2 regions of the Paenibacillus spongiae genome follow, and region 2 is predicted to be linked to the other one. Evidence: a T-box and tRNA genes for the amino acid it is inferred to sense, from the RefSeq annotation. Region 2 holds a T-box; the other holds one or more tRNA genes.
The links. A T-box is a leader RNA that pairs with one kind of tRNA and senses whether it is charged. The one in region 2 lies ahead of leuS (leucine--tRNA ligase), so its partner is inferred to be a tRNA-Leu.
Positions count from the first base shown of each region.

Region 1: it encodes a tRNA-Leu, which carries the amino acid that the T-box ahead of leuS (leucine--tRNA ligase) is inferred to sense. The anticodon was not compared.

Region 1 is NZ_CP091430.1:2,329,047-2,334,917, reverse strand. It holds gene L1F29_RS10665 (uracil-DNA glycosylase) at 42-752, opposite strand; gene L1F29_RS10660 (YitT family protein) at 994-1,863, shown strand; tRNA gene L1F29_RS10655 (tRNA-Leu) at 2,351-2,436, opposite strand; tRNA gene L1F29_RS10650 (tRNA-Ile) at 2,459-2,535, opposite strand; tRNA gene L1F29_RS10645 (tRNA-Met) at 2,562-2,638, opposite strand; gene L1F29_RS10640 (ABC transporter substrate-binding protein) at 3,016-4,551, opposite strand; gene L1F29_RS10635 (ABC transporter ATP-binding protein) at 4,559-5,434, opposite strand; gene L1F29_RS10630 (ABC transporter permease) at 5,441-5,871, opposite strand, start outside.
Region 2 is NZ_CP091430.1:2,121,273-2,127,143, reverse strand. It holds gene comER (late competence protein ComER) at 384-1,223, shown strand; gene leuS (leucine--tRNA ligase) at 1,267-3,708, opposite strand; T-box leader at 3,831-4,075, opposite strand; gene L1F29_RS09635 (class I SAM-dependent DNA methyltransferase) at 4,131-4,907, opposite strand; gene L1F29_RS09630 (CvfB family protein) at 4,926-5,843, opposite strand; gene rsfS (ribosome silencing factor) at 5,840-5,871, opposite strand, start outside.

The DNA.
Region 1 (5,871 bases), 210 kb from region 2:
TCCTGTCACAGACCGCCTCAACGCCGCGAGGGAGCAATAAATTATTGTGAGCTATCCGCAGCTGCTTCAAGAGAAGCCAGCGCCGGTATGCACCAATCGATCTCCGGACTGCCGATCCGACGCAGGAAGGCGTTCGTCCGCGAGAACGGGCGGCTGCCGAAGAAGCCGCGATGCGCGGCGAAGGGACTCGGGTGCGGGGATGTGATGATGCAGTGACGGTCCAAATCGATCGAAGAAGCTTTCTCCTGCGCATGCTTGCCCCATAAAATGAATACAATGGGCCGCTCGCGCTCGTTTAACGCGGCAATAACGGCATCCGTGAACCTTTCCCAGCCGTTCCCTTGATGCGATGCCGCTAAGCCAGCCTCTACCGTCAGCACATTATTCAACAGCAGAACCCCCTGCTTGGCCCATGGCAGCAGATACCCATGGTCGGGAACCGGACATCCCAGGTCTTCCTTCAGCTCTTTAAAAATATTTTGCAGCGACGGCGGCGACTTCACGCCCGGCTGGACCGAGAAGCTGAACCCGTGAGCCTGACCCGATCCGTGATAAGGATCCTGACCCAGAATGACGACACGCGTATCCTCATAGGACGTATAATGAAGCGCGTTAAAAATATCATGCATGCTCGGATAAATGGTTTTATGCCGGTATTGTTCAGCTAAGAAAGCACGCAATTGTTTATAATAAGGCTGCTCCATCTCCTCATTTAAGATAGTCGCCCAATCGTTCTTAAAAATAGCACGCATATGAACCCTCCTGCTGTACTGACGGGCATTGCCCCAGCACAAAAAACGCCTTTCCTTCATCGAAGGAAAAGAGCTGTAGGCCTGCCCGTCTTATGTATAAAAATATCATATCGCAACGGGGTTTCGATGTCACGTGATTAATCATCCTTCAAAAAAGCAGTCACTTTCGACCGTCGTAAACTTGTCACATCTGCCTGGAAAGGGTAAAGTGTATAGTATTAAACCGATAGGAGTTCTGTACATGGCAAAGAAAAAGCACAAAAAGCTCACACCCTGGGATTATCTTGTACGATTCTTTTTCATTACGCTCGGGGCTGTAATGATGGCCGTCGCTCTGGAAGTCTTCCTTGTACCAAACGAAGTTATCGATGGAGGCATAACGGGGATATCCATCGTAGTCTCGACCCTGACCGGAATGCCGCTAGGTTTATTCATCTTCATCCTCAACTTACCCTTCCTGCTCATTGGGTATAAGCAGATCGGCAAGACATTCGCAATCTCCACTCTGTACGGTATCGGCGTCATGTCATCCATGACTGCATTCCTCCACCATGTTGAACCTTTTACGAATGAAAAAATATTAGCCGTCTTATTCGGCGGTCTTATACTCGGTTTGGGAATAGGCTTGGTATTACGTTATGGCGGTTCGTTAGACGGATCCGAAATCGTAGCGATACTCATCTCCAAGAAAATAAGAGTTCCCGTAGGACAAATCATCCTGATCTTCAATGTGTTCATCTTCGCAGCGGCAGGCTTCGTATTCGGATGGGATTCGGCCATGTATTCCATCTTTACGTTCTATATTGCCTCCAAAGTGATGGACATCGTCGTTGAGGGCTTGAATGAATCGAAATCGGTCACCATTATATCCAGCGAATATGCGGAGATCTCCGAGACCATTTTGGAGCGGTTGGGACGGAATACCACGTTTCTCTATGCGAAAGGCGGATACAGCAAAGAGGACACGCAGGTTATCTATTGTGTCGTAACCCGTCTGGAGCTTGCCAAGCTGAAAGCGATCGTACAGGAAATTGATTCGAATGCGTTCATTGCAATCGAGCATGTGTCCGACGTGCTCGGCGGAAACTTCGAGAAATCTTCCATTCATTAACCATGCATAGCGTATAAAGAGGACGCTCTTCATGCGTCCTCCTTCCTTTATATGCGGACAAAAATAAACGTTCTTCAACTTCCTCATCATATGATTCCTATACACTGGACCTGTCCCGATTATACTAAAGCTAATGCAGCGTCTAAGCCCCTGAAAGCCCTCCTCGCGCTGTTCAGCAAATCCCCCTAGATATTGTCGATAATGATTCCAAACCGCATTTTCTCCTCCTGGAGGGCCTTAGAATTAATCTCCAATTCATTTCAAAGCCGCTACTGTCGGCAGCTCGACAGCTTCATGACCGGGATTATGTTTGTATCATGCATACAAAAAAACACCTTTCCACTAATTCGCTTCTCAACGAATATTGCGTGGCTATAAGGTGTTGTTTCAGTTCCATTTGCGTCACATAACGCGTAGGATCGTTTGATTTGCAAATGCGTTTTATAACGTTGATACAACGGGCTAAAACGCCAGTAATTTCGAGGTATGCCGAGGACGGGGGTCGAACCCGTACGGTGGTCACCCACCGCAGGATTTTAAGTCCTGTGCGTCTGCCTGTTCCGCCACCCCGGCATGATGATGACGTTTGTGATAATGGTGGGCCCTGAGGGACTCGAACCCCCGACCAATCGGTTATGAGCCGACCGCTCTAACCAACTGAGCTAAGGGCCCTAAAGAATGCAATCGATAGGCTGGTTTGGTTGCGGGGGCAGGATTTGAACCTGCGGCCTTCGGGTTATGAGCCCGACGAGCTACCGGGCTGCTCCACCCCGCGAAAGTACCATCTCATCAACACGTCATTGAATGGCGACAAAAGTAAATATACTACAGGTTGGAATCGAAAGTCAACCAAAATTTTAAATGTTATGGTAAAAATCTCACACCGTATCGTCCTTTGCGAGATTGAAAGACTTCGATCTCCCGGGGGCATTCATAACCGTACACCCACCAATCATTTTCCATTCGCTGTATGAGGCAGCCTGCTTGAAATTTCGTTTCATACAGCCTCACCCAATATACCCAACGCATGACGAATCCCTCCATCGCCGTTTTGCTTAGATTACCCCAATATAGACAAATGCAAGCATCCTCTTGGCAGAAAAAAAGCTCTGCGGCTTCATGCATATTCATGCACGGCCGCAGAGCTAATTATTATCCGGCGTATACTTCGGTGGCTACGCCGCCTTCAGCCGGATTCAATCCGCCATTCGGGTTTTCTTTAATTTTCTTAAGGATCGCATTGCCCTTCGTTTCCCATTCCTTAAGCGCATCCTCGGTGCTCTTCTTGCCGTCGATGACCTCTTGGAATATTTGTTGGCCGACATAACGCGCTTCTTCAATGCCCGGCTTCTCACGGTACAGCTTCTCTTGATCCGTGCTGGACGGCGGGATTGGCTTCAGCTTGTAGAACGCCTCCATGTTGTAGTCCTGGCCATCCTTAGGCTGAAGCAGCGATTTGCGCGATACCATCTCATACAAGCTGCGGGATTTCAGCTTCGCCCACTCCTTGCCGTTGTTAAACGCGATGAAATCCCATGCATCCTCGCTGTTCGCCGCTTTCGCATTGATGCCCATCAGCCCGCTCAAATATACATTGCCGCCGATGCCTGGATTATCGGCGTGCTGCGGCATCGTAACAACGTCCCAATCTACGGAAGGAACCTTGTTGTTCTTCGCGTTCTGCTGCTTCGCACGCGTCAGCTCCGTCACATAGTCGTAGCCGCCGACCGTCATGGCCACTCTGCCGTTAATAAACAAATCGCCTTGGTACGGATTATACATACGCTTACCGTTAGTACCCTCATCCATTCCGCTATTGATATCTTGGTTGGTCGGAACGATTTTATCTTTATAAATAGAAGCCATTGTCGTAAACACTTTCGCCCATTGCGGCGAATTGACCGTCATTTTCTCGCCCTTGTCGTCGTAAACCTTCAGCTGAAGCGCCGGCAGATAGCTGTTCTGCATATCCCAGAATGGATCCCCGCCCCAGCGACCGAACGAAAAGCCGAATATGCGCTTATTGCCTTCGCCCTTGGAGACCAGCTTCGCTTTGGCCAATACGTCATCCCACATCATGCCGTCTGTAGGCGGTTCAATGCCAGCATCGGCAAAAATCTTCTTATTATAATACAGAGCGGATGCGTTGAAAGTTGGCGACAGCGCATAAATGGAATTGTCGCCCGCTTCCTTGATGCCGTCGATCACCGAAGGAACCAAGTCTTCAATGTCGAACTCATGCTCTTGAATCAGCGGGTCGAGCTGCTTCAGCATGTTGTCCTGTACGAGACGCTTGAGATAGCTCGAGTTGGAATCCAGAACAACGACGTCAACCGGATTATTGCCGTTTAGCATCTCAGTCAGCTTCTCGTAAGGATCGGGCTGCTTGACCGGCTTGCCGTCCTCAGGCTGCTCCTGGAAACGCATGTCGTCATAGTTCACAGCGCCGACGATTTGAATGTCCAGCTCGGGATGAAGCAGCTCATAGCCGTCGGTATACAGCTGACGGAGATACTGCTCGTTATCCGGGCTGGAATAGATGAACCCGATGCGAAGCACGCGTTTCTCCGTGCCGCTGCCGCCGTCCCCCTTGCTGCAGGCAGCCAGCACAGATCCCATTAAGGTTAGCGACAAGCATAACATCGCGCCTTTTCGCAAGATGGAACCGAAAGATGATTTTTTCTTCATACGGTTGTTACCCCTCCAATGATTTTGGTTGCGTAATGATAATTCGCTCACCGTCGAATTCCATTGACGCTTTATCTGTAATTTGTAAAGCACTCAGATAAACTTTCGGTATTTGCAGACGGCCGACGCGGTCGACGACCACATATTCTTCATGCGCGCTGTTGATGCCGCTCTGCAGCCCGCCGCCCTCCGCATCCAGGTTCGGATTGCGCTTAATGAATTCCGTACTGGTCAGACCGTCCCGGATGGCCACGACGCGGTCCACTTTGCCCGCCAGCGACAAATCATGCGTGACGATGACGATCGTAATGCCGATCTCTCTGTTCAGCCTCCGGAAGATGTCCATGATCATATCCGATGTCCGCGTATCGACGGATCCCGTCGGTTCGTCGGCAAGAAGCAACTTCGGCCGGTTGGAGAGCGAGATTGCAATGGCGACCCGCTGTTGTTCGCCGCCGGACAGCTGATGCAGCTTGTTATGCATCCGCTCCTTCAATCCAACCCATTCGAGCAGCTGCTTGGCATAAGCCCGGTCCAGCTTGGAGGACAGCATCATCGGCATCTCGACATTCTCCAGAGCCGTCAAATAAGGGAGAAGGTTGCGCGCATTGTTCTGCCATATAAAGCCGACTGTATCGCGCTTGTATTCCACGAGCTGCTCATCCGTAATTTTGAGCAGATCCCACGGGCCGACACGAACGGTACCGGCGGAGGGGCGATCGAGCCCCCCTAGAATGTTAAGCAGCGTTGATTTGCCGCTGCCGCTGTTCCCGATGATCGCCATCATCTCGCCGTCCTGCACGGACAGGTTCAGTCCTTGCAGAGCGACGACTTCGAGATCGTCCGATTTGTAAATCTTCACTAAACCTTCGCATTCTATCATAGCCGCTTACCGCTCCTCTCCCATCTTCACTGCTTGATGGACACGAAGCCTGCGGATATGGATCAACAGCAGCGACGCTCCCATCAGCATCATGCATCCTACGACGATATACAGCTGCATCGTATCCTTGGAGTCGAAGACGACTCTGAACGGAGGAACGGAGTTCGCCACATTATCGGTCGTTTGCAGGAATGGCAGGAACAGCAGACTTGTAATCTTGCCAATGACAATACCCAGAACGATAGAGAGACCGGCAGTGAAAATCTGTTCCAGCAGCAGCATGCCTGTCAGCTGCTTACGGGATAGCCCCATCGCCCGCAGAACGCCGAACTGTACGGTCCTGCCCGACAGGTTGAAGAACCAGTAGAGCACGTACCCGACAAGCGAAACAATGATCGAGACGAAGAAGCCTAGACTTAGAATACCGAACACGCCGC
Region 2 (5,871 bases):
CGGGAGATCTTACGTACGAATCCTGCTTGCATGCTGCTCCTCACGCTCCATTCATGAATACTGAAATTTCTGCAATTGAATAACGAACTGCCGCATCCGAACTTTTTCCTCAAAAAAGGTGATGTTAGCCGAGCTAATGCGCATATCGTAGTAAGAGCAGCATAATGAGCGATCAGGTCCGGTGTATGTCTTTGCAGCCGCGCTTGTCCGGGCAGTCCACTGCCTGGCTGAAGACCGCACCCCTGGCCCGAAAGAATGACACCCGCAGCTTCTCATGGAGCATGCAGCTTTCCTGCGTATTGCTGCCGGTCCATGCGGAATCTTATGCGACGCTACGGCAGCTCTGCTATTCCAAATGGAGAGCGCCCTGGGAGGGACTAACGATGAATGTCGGTTTTATCGGAATCGGAAGTATGGGCAGTCTGCTGATCGACGCGTTTATCGGTTCGGGCGCGCTCGATCCGATGCAAATTACGGCAAGCAACCGAACGTTTGCCAAGGCGGAAAGCATGGCGCACCGATATCCCGGACTCCGTGCCGTTCACGCGAACAAGGAAGCGGCTGCCGGGAGCGATATTGTTTTTCTGTGCATCAAACCGCATGAATATAGGACCGTCATTCATGACCTTCAAACCGTCCTGCAGCCACATCAAATCATTGTCTCCATTACCAGTCCCGTCATGATTGCGCAGCTTGAGGATTGGCTTCCCTGCAAGATCGCCAAAGTGATACCCAGCATTACGAACTACGTCTGCTGCGGCGCGACCTTATGCATGTTCGGCGAGCGGATGGAGAAAGCCGACAGGGAGCGGTTGAACAGTCTCCTTGCCTACATCAGCGAGCCTCTTCATATCAATGAGCGGCATACCCGGATCGTCTCCGACCTCTCTTCCTGCGGCCCCGCTTTCCTTGCGCTGGTCCTGCAAAAGTTTGTCGATGCCGCCGTCGAGGAGACCGGCATCGCCCGGGAAGAAGCGCTGGCCATCGCCAGCACCATGCTGACGGGCACCGGCCATCTGCTGACCGAGGGCGGCATGACTCCTGAGCAGCTGCAAGCCCGCGTCTCCGTTCCGGGAGGAATAACGGCTCAAGCCTTGACGCTGTTAAACAGTGAGATTGACGGCGTATTTAACGCGGTCATCCGCACGACGCACGCCAAATACCGGGAAGATTTGGCCAAGGTTAACGTCTCGTTATACGGCGAAGAGGTGAACGGCTCTTAACGCATGCTTTGCGTTAAGAAGCCATCCACCTCTTCGTTCCGTATTAATTTGCTACGATATTGACAAGCTTGCCTTTCACGGCAATCACTTTACGTATCGTCTTTCCTTCAATCGCCTCAGCCACTTTCTCCGACTGCTTCGCGATCTGTTCCATATCCGCCTCGTTCGTATCTGCAGCGATCGAAATACGATCCATAATTTTGCCATTCACTTGAACGACGATTTCGACTTCCTGATCGATTGTCCAAGCCTCGTTGTAAGAAGGCCATTCCACGTACGTAACCGACCCGGCGTGACCCAGTTTCGACCACAATTCCTCCGCAATATGCGGCGCGAGCGGCGACAGCAGCTGCACGAAGTTTTCCATCGCTTGGCGCGGCAGCGTCTCCGCCTTGTAAGCGTCGTTGACGAAAATCATCAATTGGCTGATCGCCGTATTGAAGCGCAGGTTCTCATAATCGTCTTCAACCTTCTTGATCGTACGGTGCCAGATCCGCTTGAACGCTTCGGACGCTTCTCCATCCGTAATCTTGGCGCTTAGCTCGCCGTTATCGCCAATGTACAGACGCCATACGCGGCTCAGGAAGCGATGCATCCCCTCCACGCCGTTCGTATTCCACGGCTTCGTCGCTTCGAGCGGGCCCATGAACATCTCATACATCCGCAGCGTGTCCGCACCGAACTCATTGACGATATCATCCGGATTGATGACATTGCCGCGCGACTTGGACATTTTTTCATTGTTCGTGCCCAGAATCATGCCTTGGTTGACGAGCTTGTGGAACGGCTCTTTCGTCGCTACGACGCCAAGATCGTAGAGCACTTTATGCCAGAACCTTGCATAGAGCAGGTGAAGCACGGCGTGCTCCGCTCCTCCGATGTACAGATCGACCGGCAGCCATTCCTTCTGCTTCTCCGGCGAGCAGATCTCATTCTCGTTATGCGGATCGATAAAACGCAGGTAATACCAGCAGCTGCCCGCCCATTGCGGCATTGTGTTCGTTTCGCGGCGCGCCTTCATGCCGGTCTCGGGATCGATCGTCTCTACCCACTCGGTCACATTCGCAAGCGGCGATTCTCCGGTGCCCGAAGGTTTGATTTGATCCACATCCGGCAGCAGCAGAGGAAGCTGATCCACAGGAACCGGCTTCATCGTCCCGTCCTCCAGGTGAAGAATCGGAATCGGCTCGCCCCAATAGCGCTGGCGGCTGAACAGCCAATCGCGCAGACGGTACGTCACTTTGCCGTGCCCTTTGCCGGATGCCTCGAGCTTCTCAATCATTACGGCAATCGCCTGCTCATTATTCAAGCCGTTCAAGACGTCGGAATTGACATGCGGGCCGTCTCCTGCGAAAGCCTCCACGGAAATATCGCCGCCCTCTACCACTTCGACGATCGGCAGGTCGAACTGCTTCGCAAACTCCCAGTCACGCTGGTCATGCCCCGGAACCGCCATAATGGCGCCGGTTCCGTAACCGGCCAATACATAATCGGCGATCCAAATCGGCACCTTGGCGCCGTTAACCGGATTAACTGCATAAGCACCGGTAAATACGCCGGACTTGTCTTTCGCCAAATCGGTACGCTCAAGATCGCTCTTGCGCGCAGCCGCTTCCTGATAAGCCTGAACCTCCGCCTGCTGGCCGCTTGTCGTAATCCGGCCTACAAGCTCATGCTCCGGAGCAAGTACACAGTAGGTCGCTCCGAACAGCGTATCCGGACGTGTCGTGAAGACAACCAGTGCATCTTCATAACCGTCAATCGCGAATGTGACTTCGGCCCCCGTCGATTTGCCGATCCAGTTGCGCTGCATATCTTTAATGCTCTCGGACCAGTCCAGCTCCTCCAAGTCGTCCAGCAGTCGATCGGCATACTCGGTAATCTTCAATATCCATTGCCGCATCGGCTTACGGATGACCGGATGGTTGCCGCGCTCGCTCAGTCCGTTGATGACCTCTTCGTTGGCCAAAACCGTTCCGAGTGCCGGACACCAGTTCACCGGTACTTCAGCTACGTAAGCAAGCCCTTTATTGTACAGCTGGATGAAGATCCACTGCGTCCATTTGTAATAGTCGGGATCCGTCGTGCTGAATTCGCGGTCCCAGTCATACGAGAAGCCGAGCGATTTGATTTGGCGACGGAAGTTATCGATGTTCTTGAACGTAATGTCACGCGGGTGCTCGCCCGTATCGAGCGCATGCTGCTCCGCAGGAAGCCCGAATGCGTCCCAGCCCATCGGATGCAGCACGTTATATCCGCGCATCCTTTTGTAGCGGGATACGATATCCGTCGCGGTGTAGCCCTCCGGATGGCCGACATGCAAGCCCGCGCCGGACGGATACGGAAACATATCCAGTGCGTAGAATTTCGATTTATCCGCGTCTTCCGTCGTTTTGAACGTCTTATTATCATCCCAGTACTTCTGCCATTTCGGCTCGATTGCTTGCGGGTTGTATCCCTGCGGCTCTTGGCGATCTTGTGCCATGTGAGTTGCCTCCTAAAAGTTTTGTGAAGCTTAACTAGTTGTTTCTACTTCGCAGCAAAACTCGCTTCGTAAGCATACGCTTTGTTTTGTGCATAAAAAAACCTCCCATCCCCAGCGACAACGCTAGGGACGAGAGGTATTAATTCCCGTGGTACCACCCTAGTTAGCGGAGAACATGCTTTGTATCCGCTCACTCGACACCCTTAACGCGGGCGATACGGCATGCTTCCGGACCGGCAGATCAAGCCGGAACGATTGGGCATGCGGCTCCAAGGCGAGTTCGTCTACGTGTCATTCCGGCTCGCACCTACCGCCGAATCTCTGAATCTGACCACGTGAAACTACTGCTCCTTATCGACGCCTGATAAAAATGATTAGTTCGATTATAATGAAGCCGCATCCTGCTGTCAAGGGAAGAACGGTTATTTTACCGCTACGAAAAATATCCGTTCCGATTGAGGTCCGGGCGCTTCCAGCTTGAAGTCCGCAAACTGCTCAACTTTCGAGAACCCCGCTTTGGCAAGCGCTACGCCAATCCAAGCCGGGTCGTAGGCACGCTGCACGTGAACCTCCTCGAACCGGCGGAAGCTGGCGTCGCGCTGCTCCCCTTCGCGGGCGAATATCGTCAGATGATGCTCGATTTCCAGCCGTTCCGCATCATAGTCGCTCGTCCAGATGTAGGCGATATCGCGTTCATCCAGCACGAACGGCTGCTCCTCCGCGTATCGCACCAGCTGCCTCGGGGCATGTACGTCGAACAGGAAGAGGCCGCCAGGCTTCAAGCCGTTCCAGGTTGCGCGAAATGCGGCCTCAACATCTTCCCCCTCAGTCAAATAGTTGATGCAATCGCAGAAGGATATCACGGAATCAACCTGCTCCGGCAGCTCCCAATCGCGCATATCCTGTTGAAGCCAGCGAATCGACCCTCCATCCGGCCGGAGGCTGCGCCCTGCCCCTTCGTCCCACTTGCTGCGTCCGATCGTCAGCATATCGGCCGATAAATCGATGGCGAACACCTGGAACCCGGACAGTGCCAGCGGAATCGATATGCTGCCCGTACCGCAGCCCAAATCGGCGACGGTTCTGGGCATATCGTTCGACCGCTCCCAGCACGACCGCGCAAAGCGGAGCCAATCCGGATAGGGCATGTCTTCCATCAACCGGTCGTATACGGTGGCAAATTGCCGGTAAGCCCGCATTCTGATCCCTCCAGACGTCTATTCCTTATTCGGAGCTTCGCTATCGCCAGCTGCGCTTCCTTCAACAAGGCGTGTCCAGCTTCCTTGCTGCGTTACGAGACCGTCGCGCATAAGTTTCCCGATCGCACGCTTAAAGGCAGACTTGCTAATTCCGAATTTCTGCTTAATAATCTCCGCTTGCGTTTCATCCGAATAGGGCATAGCACCCCCTGGACGTTCCCGCAGAAAGGCGAGAATGCGATCTGCATCCTCGACGCGGCCGACTTCTTTGATAGGCGACATGGACAGGTTGACGCGGCCATCTTCACGAATGAACGTCACTCTGGCACGTACGCGCTCACCCAGACGAAGAGGCTGCAATCGCTCATCGGCCGGTATAAATCCAAATACGCCAAACCCGACAACGCCGCCGTCAACGAGGACGAACGACCCGATCTTCAGCGTCTTCGTCACCCAGCCTTCCACCCAGGTGTTCTTCCATGATTGAGGCGCAGGGAATACAAGCTTCATGAAGTCTTCTTCCGCTGCCGTCTTGGCGACGAGCCGGCCGATTTTATCATGCTCAAGCCGGACAAATACTTCATCGCCGCGGCGCGGACGCAGCGTCTTAAGCTCAGGCTGCTCCGACATCGGCAGCAGCAGCTGGCGTCCAAGTCCCATTTCGAGAAAAACGCCGATCCGGGGGTGAATATCCGCTACAGCCAGTCTAGCCACTTCGCCCAGCTGAATCAGCGGACGCTTCATCGTGGCGGCGATCCGGTCTTCCGAATCGTAGAACAGGAAGGCTTCGACCTCGGCGCCCGGCTTCGGCCGGCTGCCGATGATTTCCGTATAGTGCATCAGCACCTCTTCATTGCCGTCCGTCAGAAAATACCCATAGGGTGACACCTCGCGCGCCACCCTCAGTTTCATAATCGTTCCCGCGACTAAACTCATGCAAATTCCACGACTTTCGCGTCGGACC